Regions from separate parts of the Sporosarcina sp. P26b genome, predicted to be linked through region 2. Evidence: riboswitches for the same ligand, from Rfam matches in the RefSeq annotation. Region 2 holds a riboswitch; the other holds the start of a gene.
What was found. A riboswitch is a leader RNA that binds a small molecule or an ion and turns the genes downstream of it on or off. The one in region 2 is predicted to bind cobalamin.
Positions count from the first base shown of each region.

Region 1: another riboswitch for cobalamin. It lies ahead of CSV69_RS04330 (DUF4430 domain-containing protein); the one in region 2 lies ahead of metE (5-methyltetrahydropteroyltriglutamate--homocysteine S-methyltransferase).

Region 1 covers NZ_PDYW01000003.1:108,171-112,981, forward strand. The annotation lists gene CSV69_RS04320 (hypothetical protein) at 1-384, shown strand, start outside; gene CSV69_RS04325 (hypothetical protein) at 534-1,073, shown strand; cobalamin riboswitch at 1,241-1,379, shown strand; gene CSV69_RS04330 (DUF4430 domain-containing protein) at 1,560-3,605, shown strand; gene CSV69_RS04335 (prenyltransferase/squalene oxidase repeat-containing protein) at 3,624-4,811, shown strand, end outside.
Region 2 covers NZ_PDYW01000001.1:72,345-77,155, reverse strand. The annotation lists gene CSV69_RS00420 (hydrolase) at 1-112, opposite strand, end outside; gene CSV69_RS00415 (malate synthase G) at 250-2,439, opposite strand; cobalamin riboswitch at 2,844-2,974, shown strand; gene metE (5-methyltetrahydropteroyltriglutamate--homocysteine S-methyltransferase) at 3,120-4,811, shown strand, end outside.

The DNA.
Region 1 (4,811 bases), on a different contig from region 2:
CTTAACGGAATAACAATAAGCAGTGGTGAGGATATATTTGGTAAATTAAATCTGGTGGGAAATATACACTCTGCCCAGTGGAGAGCTTTCAGTGATTGGGATCACGATAATGAAAATTACAAGCCAATTTTCGATATGGACGCACTAAATACTTTCTTAAAAGAGCTGAACAAAACAAAGCCCTATCTTCGTGAACAAAAGTCAGACCCCATAAATAGTTCCCGAAACAATGAAGAATACAGAGAGCTAGCGTTAAAATTACATGATGGTTCAACGGTTAAACTTACTCTTTTAAGAGATGGATATATCTATTATGGAATTGCAGATGTTTATTTTGAGATGAATGAAGGCGTGTTTTCAATGTTTTGGAACCAACTTAAGTAAAGGTAATATTCAACATTCGGGGGCAGTTGCTTGGTAAAAATTACGCTGTTAACGGGCGGTTTAATTAAAGAAGAACTCGATCTAAGCAGAGAGCGAGATAAATGCTTTGAAACGTATAATCAGCATTTAGGATGTGAGGTGTACTGGCAATGATTGATTGGCGTTGGGCTGAAGTTGATACACTAGAAAATAAAGGGGAGTGGAATGAAGCAAAATCACTCTTGATAAAAAAATGGAACCAAAATCCTGATGATTTAAAGACTGTTATTCGTCTTGGCTTTTTTTGTTGGTATGTTCTAACAGAAGAGGGACCAGTAGAGATTCAGGATGTAGACTTTGATGAATTAGAGACTATACTACGTAAGGTTACAGATTTTGGATTGGTTAATTGGTGGACAAATGAGGATTTTTTATGGTGTTTTGGTTTTATGATTTCATTATTCCCATATTATTTTGGAGAATTTGAGCATTGGGAAGAAAAAGGGGTTTCCATGTTAAAGCGTGCTTATGAAATTTGTCCAGATGAACCAGTGTATAAATATTCTTACTTGGGATCTTTTCCGAATTCAGACGAAAATCTTAAAGATGAATTTCAAAAGCTTTATGTTGTTCTTGAAGATAGATTTCAAGGAAATGGAGTTTTATCGGAATACTTTAAAAGCGTTTGGAATTGTTGGCATGAGAGTTGAATTAACGAATGCGGTTATTGAACACCGATCGCTTGCTATAGGAACCACTTTGCTAAATAAAATGCTGTAACTAAAATAGAAAACACAGTCTCATGCGATGACAAAATCGCGCAATGTACTTACACCGTCTATTGATTTTACCCTGCAAAAACTATATGCTTAGTAGCAGTTATATAGAATATTTTGGTTCTTCGTCAAGTAAACGAAGAGTAAATAGGAATCAGGTGAAAATCCTGAGCGGTCCGGCCACTGTAATGGGAAAATATATCCCTAAGTCAGGAGACTTGCCAAAGTATGTAAGCATGACGCCTTCCGGTAAAGGGTGAATTGTGTATCATTCAATTTGCGCTGTCTAATTATTGAACATACATGGTCCCCATCTCTATCAGGAGGTGGGGACTTTTTTAATGAATTAGTCACTGCGTATAGCATGCCTTTACTAGAAAAGAAGGGATGGATTGAATGAGAAAAACGAAAAACACCTTCATGAAATATCAAAACATAATCTATTACAGTCTCATATTCTTACTATTATTTAGCACGATTGCCTATGCAGCCACATCGACTGAAGAATCCGCTCCGTTTGATTTCAATGAAAAAGTAGAAGCTTCTACGCTGAAGTTAGCTAGCGGTAGTGGTGGACTACCTGATGCGGAATCCGATCAAACGACAGATAGTAAGACCGATCAAGAAAACTTGTCAAGCTCGCAACAACCGACAACTCCGGACAAATCGCAACAGAAGCCGGAAGAACAGCCGCGAGAACCAAAAAATACCGAGCTGGAATCGCAGAATAAGCCACTCGCTAATCCTGAGACTACTACACAGGACACGAAACCGGCTCCAAATGACAAAGTCCCTGCTGGTGGCAACACGACACCTGCTTCCGGTAAAACAAAACCGAACAACCATCCAGATATCGAGATCGTCGACATCGCGGATCAGCAAAATCGCTATTTTACAACAAGTATCACCAATAATGAAACCGTTACCGATCCATTGTACAGCGTCACGGTAAATCACTTGGATGAAACACTCATTGCCCAGGAAATGAAAGTTACGGTAAACGGTAAGAAATTGAGTGACTATAAAGGGGTTCTTTTATTAACAGAAGGCACGAACGATATTCAATTCCAAGTGATCTATAAACAATCGGACAATAAACTTTTGCGCGTCAGCCAGTCGTATCACGTGACCTTAAACAGTCAAGATATCGTGATCACAACCGAACTAAAAGACCAAACGGTGACCGAAGACATCATTTCATTCACGGCAACAGCTACGCAAGGTGAACAAGATGCCAAGCTCAAGGTCTTCATGAATAACAAAGAACTTAAACCACTGACTGGCAGTGCCTATAAAGCCACGCTAACCAAAGGAAAAAATACGTTCAAGCTTACCGCGCAAGTAAACGGAAAAATAGCGGAGCAAAACTATATTGTGATCTACGAGAAAGAAAAAATCTCGATCAAGTTGAACACTGACTTAAAAGACCAACAAGCTAACAGCGCGGAGTTTTCATTTTACGCAAAAGCTACTGCGAATGAAGCAGACGTATCACTCAGCATCACAGTGAACGATCAAAAGGTCGAATCGGCAGACGGTATGAATTATGTTGTGCAGCTGAACAATGGAACGAACGTTGTCAAATTATCAGGAAACTATCAAGACGAACAAATTGAACGACAGTATAAAATTTCCTACAACGACCCGAACGTCAATGAAAAACCACAAGTCGATCCCGATGCACCGAAGCTCGTGACCGATCTCAAGTCCGGCAGCAAAGTCAAAGGTGATATTAAAACGATCAACGTTTGGCCAGTGACTGCTTCTGGTGAACGGATCAGAGGGAAAAACGTCCTTGTGCAAGTGAATGGTGAAAACGTGCCATTCACTTGGGATGACAGTGCAAAAACGAGTTATAAACTGACGTTGCAAACTGGACAAAACACCGTCACCATCAAAGTGTGGGACGACGAAGACCGCACAGTGACCGAGACATTCATGATCACGTCCGTTGCACCGGCGGAAGATGGCATTATCGGACAAGTGACGATTAGTCTAGAAGCTTCCGTTCTCGGTGTTCCGTATTTGATCAAACCGACGAAAATGGATATTCATCAAGGGGAAAAAGGGTCGTATATCCTCGACCAATTCATGCGAGAACATGGCTATGATTACGGCAAAACGGGAAATCTCGACAGCAGTTTTTATTTACGGGACGTCAGTAAGCCTGGCATGCTAAATCATGTAGCGATTCCCGACGATTTATGGGAAATAGTAGAGGAGGTTTCCACTACTTCAAATCGCGATGCGTATTCACCGGATAGTCTAAGTGAATTCGATTTCGCGAATGGTTCCGGCTGGATGTTCAGCGTCAATAATGATTATCCGAACTACGGCTTCTCGGATGCCTATTTCTTAGATGGAGATGTAGTGAGAGTGCGCTATACTCTTCATTACGGAAAAGACATTGGTGGGCATGAAGCGTCAGGAAACGGCATGAATGATAATTGGAAGAAAGAATGGTAATGAAAGAGAAGTGACGGAATGCGACAATTAACTGCGTGGCTTGTGACGATTATGATGACGGCGGTAGTACTCCTGCCGTCTATTGCGTTCGCGACACCGGAAAAAGAAGAATCTCTGCTGCAGACGATAGAAGAAATTATTGCGTGGAAAAAGCAAGATGAACAAATTGACGAATCGGCTCCGCTACTCAGCAAGCCGTTTCTAGCGCACGCGGGAAATACGAATGGTGATTGGTATCCGGTAGGCCTCGGCCGCATCGGCTATCCTGACGATTACTCCGCGTATCTAGCGGTCATCAAGAACAATGTTATTGAACGTTATAAAACGAGTGAAAAACTTAGTGAAATGAAAGCGACAGAGTGGCACCGGATTTCACTGGCGATTCTTTCAGCTGGCGGTGACCCGACGGCAGTATCCGGCATCAATCTTATTGCGGACGGTACGTATAACCGTGGATTGACGACGTCACTCGGTGCACAGGGCATTAACGGCTGGATTTGGGGGTTAATTACACTTGACAGTATGCGTTATAAAGTGCCAGAAGACGCGGACATGAAAAGAATCGAAATCATCAAAGAAATCATTTCACTGCAACTCGAGGATGGCGGATTTTCATTCTACGGGAACGAAGCGGAGCCGGATATGACTGCGATGGCAGTACAGGCACTCGCACCGTATTATCAAAGTACCAAAGAATTCACGTATATTCAGAAGGATTTGGATGAAGAAGTAACGAAAACGATGCATATGATCATTGACGAAGCACTCGAAAAATTATCGAATATGCAAACGTCGTCTGGCGGCTTTAGTGCACAAAATGACGACAACGTCGAAAGTGCCGCACAAGTTCTCGTCGCGTTGACGTCTCTTGGCATTCATCCCGAAGAAGACGAACGCTTCGTAAAAGGCGATCATTCATTGCTTGATTTCATCATGAGCTATCAACTGGACGACGGAGGCTTTGTCCATGCGAAAACGTATAACGCGGACAATCCGTCTTCGTTGCCAGATGAATCAAACTCGATGGCGTCCGAGCAAGTGCTCTATGCGCTCGTATCGCTCTATCGACTCGAAAATGGCTACCGCACGATGTATGATTTCCGTCCTGAAAACCCAGTCGAAATGAAGCAGCAAATGCTCGAATTGATGGAAGACATTCAGGATATCCATGACAACACAGACGCTAAAAAACTTCAACAATTACTT
Region 2 (4,811 bases):
CTTTAATCAATTTTTCCAGGTTATCATGCAATTCCTTACTTTCATTGACGATTTGTGCGAGCTTTCCTTGAACATCTACTAGTACGAAAACTGTTTGATTTGTTTGCAACATGTTTTATTCATCCCCTTTTCAACATTCCTGCTAGTATAGCATGTTTACAGATTTATTAGAAAACATCCATCTCTGTTTAGTTACGTAAAAAACCGACTCTCTTTCGTTAGTGAAAGAGAGTCGGTTTGGAATGGTTATTAGTTTTGTACTGTCGCTTTTTGTTTTGCTTTTGCTTTAGCTTCAATACGTCGAGCATGCAAGATTGGCTCCGTATATCCACTCGGCTGTTCTGCCCCTTTAAAGATCAGGTCAGATGCCGCCTGGAACGCGATGGAATCATCGTAGTTCGGTGCCATCGGTTGATACAATTCATCATCCGAGTTTTGCTGATCTACTACTTTTGCCATCCGCTCCAAAGTTTCCTTTACTTGTTCTTTCGTACAAACGCCATGACGTAACCAGTTTGCAATGTGCTGACTCGAAATACGTAATGTTGCACGGTCTTCCATTAATCCGACATCATTGATATCAGGAACTGTTGAACACCCTACTCCTTGGTCGATCCAGCGAACTACATAACCTAGGATTCCTTGTGCGTTGTTATCTAGTTCCGATTGTACTTCTTCAATAGACCAGTCCGCATTAGGTGCCAATGGAATATCAAGGATACCATCGCGGTAATCGATTGAACTGTCGATTCCAGCTTGCACTTCTTTAACATTTACTTCATGGTAATGCAATGCATGCAAAATGGCTGCTGTTGGTGACGGAACCCATGCAGTGCTCGCTCCCGCTTTTGGATGAGCAATTTTCTGTTCAAGCATTGCGGCCATTAAGTCCGGCATAGCCCACATTCCTTTACCAATTTGCGCGTGTCCAGGTAGACCCGCTCCAATTCCGACTGCAACGTTTGCAGATTCATAAGAAGATAGCCATTTAGATGTCTTCATATCCGCTTTACGAATGACTGGACCTGCTTCCATAGATGTATGAATTTCGTCACCTGTACGGTCAAGGAATCCAGTATTGATAAATGCAATACGCTCTTTCACTTCATTAATTGCAGATTTCAGATTCAATGACATTCTGCGCTCTTCATCCATAACCCCAATTTTAATCGTATTGCGCTCAACACCTAGTAGATCTTCAATACGATCAAATAGTTTGTTTGCAAATGCCGCCTCAGCCGGACTATGCATTTTCGGTTTTACGATGTAAATAGAATTGTGAAGCGAGTTTTTAAACTCTGCGTTTTCTTTAAAGTTATGCGTAGCAATCAAAGACGTAAGAACACCGTCCAAGATGCCTTCAGGTACTTCATTGCCATTTTCGTCGAGGATCGCATTGTTAGTCATTAAGTGACCTACGTTACGTACGAACATCAATGAACGACCACGCAGTGTCAACTGCTTGCCATCACCACCAGTATACGTACGATCGGCATTTAGTTTTCTTGTAACTGTTTTACTACCACGCTTGAATGTAGATTCCAAGTCACCCTTCATTAGACCAAGCCAGTTACGGTATACGCCAACTTTATCTTCGGCATCCACTGCAGCAATCGAGTCTTCACAATCCATCAATGTAGAAAGTGCCGCTTCAAGTACTAGATCTTTCACACCCGCTTTATCACTTTTCCCGATTGGATTATTCTTGTCGATTACGATTTCGATATGCAATCCATTATTCACTAACAATACAGCAGTCGGCGCGTCTTCTTTGCCATTATATCCAACAAACTTGGACTCATCTTGCAATAGAACCGTGTTACCGCTTTCAAGCGTCACTTGAAGTTTACCTTCTACAATTTTATAAGCCGTTACCTCTGCATGAGAACCCTCAGCTAAAGGTGCTGCTTGGTCTAATAATTTTTTCGCAAAATCAATAACCTTTTGTCCACGAATCGGATTGTATTGAACGCCAGCTTCAGCACCCGCATCATCACTAATTACATCCGATCCGTAAAGTGCATCGTATAGACTTCCCCACCTAGCATTCGCTGCATTTAATGCATACCGGGCGTTATCAATTGGAACTACCAATTGTGAGCCTGCTTGGTTTGCGACTTCATTGTCAACGTTAGCTGTTGTCACTTTAAAGTCTTCAGGAACTGGCTCTAAATAGCCAATCTCTTGTAAAAACTCTTTATATTTAGCGAAATCAATTTCGCCTTTATTATTTTGGTGCCATTCGCTAATAGTCTTTTGCAATTCATCACGTTTTTCTAATAGCGCTTTGTTTTCAGGAGCAAGTTCATGAATGAGCGAATCAAAGTTTGCCCAAAATTGATCTTTTTGGATTTCTAAGCCCGGTAGAACATCTTCGTTTACGAAGTTATACAGTTCTGTTGCGACTTGCAGTTTACCTACTTTTTCATAATTTGTCATGGAAAAAAGCCACCCCTTAATATTTTTTGCGCTACTCTGTTGTATAACATGTAGCGATGAACACTATTTATCATCGATTATTCAGCAATACCCCATAGCCTGCTAATTACAAAACAGCACATAAAAGATGATTATTTTCTTCATTTGAAGACGTGTTAGTACATATCATACCTAAAGTCTAGTTAACTTTCAACTGAATTGTGAAAATTTTCACATCTCGATTAAGTAGATGTGATTGTAATCATCTACAACAGTTATATAACAGTTTATGTAGAGAAGTCTTCACTCCTCTCGCACCTATCTTTCTACTTTAATAATTGTTCTATAGGTAGTAATCATTAAATATAGATAGCAAGTTGACACCTGTTTTTCCATATGATAGCTTTAGAGACAATCATCTGAATTGAATAGTTTGAAAAATAGGTGAAATGAAAAATTTTTCATTTCCTAATAGGGAATCCTTTCTTGGAGCGGTCCCGCCACTGTGAAGACGCCCAGCGTCCAGCCAGATACCTGCCTATTTTTCACAACGCTTAATCCTACGGTGAATAGGGAAGTGTTAGACACACGCAGTCTATAAATACGTGCTTTTTTATGCATGTGTTTTATACATACGCGACCTTCTAACATTTCCCCGAGAAATGTTTTTTTATTACAAAAATTTCAAGGGGGAATAATCAATGGTTAAAAGTAGTATCGCAGGCTATCCTGTTATAGGTGAAAATCGTGAATGGAAACGTGCACTCGAGGCATTTTGGTCGAACAAGATCTCACAAGACGAGCTTCTTCAAACAACGAAAGAAATTCGATTGGCCAACTTAAAAAAGCAGCAAGAGGCAGGCGTGGACTTAATTGCCGTGGGTGATTTCACATTGTATGATCGCGTACTAGATACATCTGCAATGTTCGGCATCATACCTTCACGCTATAACTGGAAAGGCGGACAAGTTTCCACTTCCACATACTTCTCAATGGCTCGCGGCAATGACGAGGCAGTTGCCTCTGAAATGACCAAGTGGTTCAATACGAACTATCACTATATCGTACCCGAATACGAGGGTCAGCGTTTTGAGTTGACGGAGAACAAGCCACTTGCTGCCTATCGTGAAGCAAAGAACGAACTAGGCATTGAAGGGAAACCCGTTCTTTTAGGGCCTTATACATTATTAAAATTATCTAAAGGATACGCAGAAAAAGACGTACCATCCATCATCTTGCAATTGATTCCACTTTATCAAAAAGTTTTACAGGAACTACAGGATGAAGGTGTGCAGTGGGTCCAAATCGATGAGCCTATTCTATCTACCTCCATTTGCTCAGATGAAATGAAAGCTGTCACTGAAATATATTCACAGTTGACGAAAAATCTCGATGGACTGAATATTCTTTTGCAGACTTACTTTGATTCAGTAGAACATTATGTAGAGACTATCGCATTGCCAGTTGCAGGAATTGGACTTGATTTCGTCCACGGAGGCGAGAAAAACTTAAAGAACTTGGCGCAATACGGTTTCCCTAAAAACAAAGTGCTTGCAGCCGGAATTGTAGACGGACGCAACGTATGGCGATCAGATTTGGAGGAAAAACTAGTATTATCTGAAACAATCCAGAAGCACGTTTCAGCTGACAACTTGTGGATTCAACCATCTTGCAGTCTGCTTCACTCACCTGTTACGACTCGTTCTGAACAGAAGCTTGATGCAACGATCTTGAATGCTTTAGCATTTGCTGATGAGAAAATTGAAGAAATCAAAACGATTCAAACGTCTTTACTACACGGAAGGGAAAAAGTCGCTACGGAATTCAAAAAAAGCGAAGAAGCATTGAACGCATTTAATGCGCTCCCTGCTCGTAACAATAAAGAAGTGCGTGAAGCAACGTCCGGAAGTTTACTTTCCGAAAGTAAACGAAGTTCACTATTTGCGGAACGTAAAGTGAAGCAGCAGGAAAAATTCCAATTGCCACTGCTTCCTACTACTACAATAGGTAGTTTCCCACAAACTCCGGAAGTACGCGCTACACGTAATAAATGGAGAAAAGATGAAATTACAGATCAGCAGTACAAAGACTTCGTACATGCCGAAATTAAAGAATGGATTGATATTCAAGAAGACTTAGGGCTAGATGTATTAGTTCATGGTGAGTTCGAACGGACGGACATGGTTGAATACTTCGGAGAAAAGCTAGACGGCTTTGTCTTCACTGAAAAAGCTTGGGTTCAGTCCTACGGTTCACGTTGTGTGAAGCCACCAATCATCTTCGGAGACGTTGCATTCATTAAACCGATGACAGTCGAAGAATCCGTTTATGCAAAATCACTCACAGATCACGAAGTAAAAGGAATGCTTACAGGTCCTGTAACCATTTTAAAT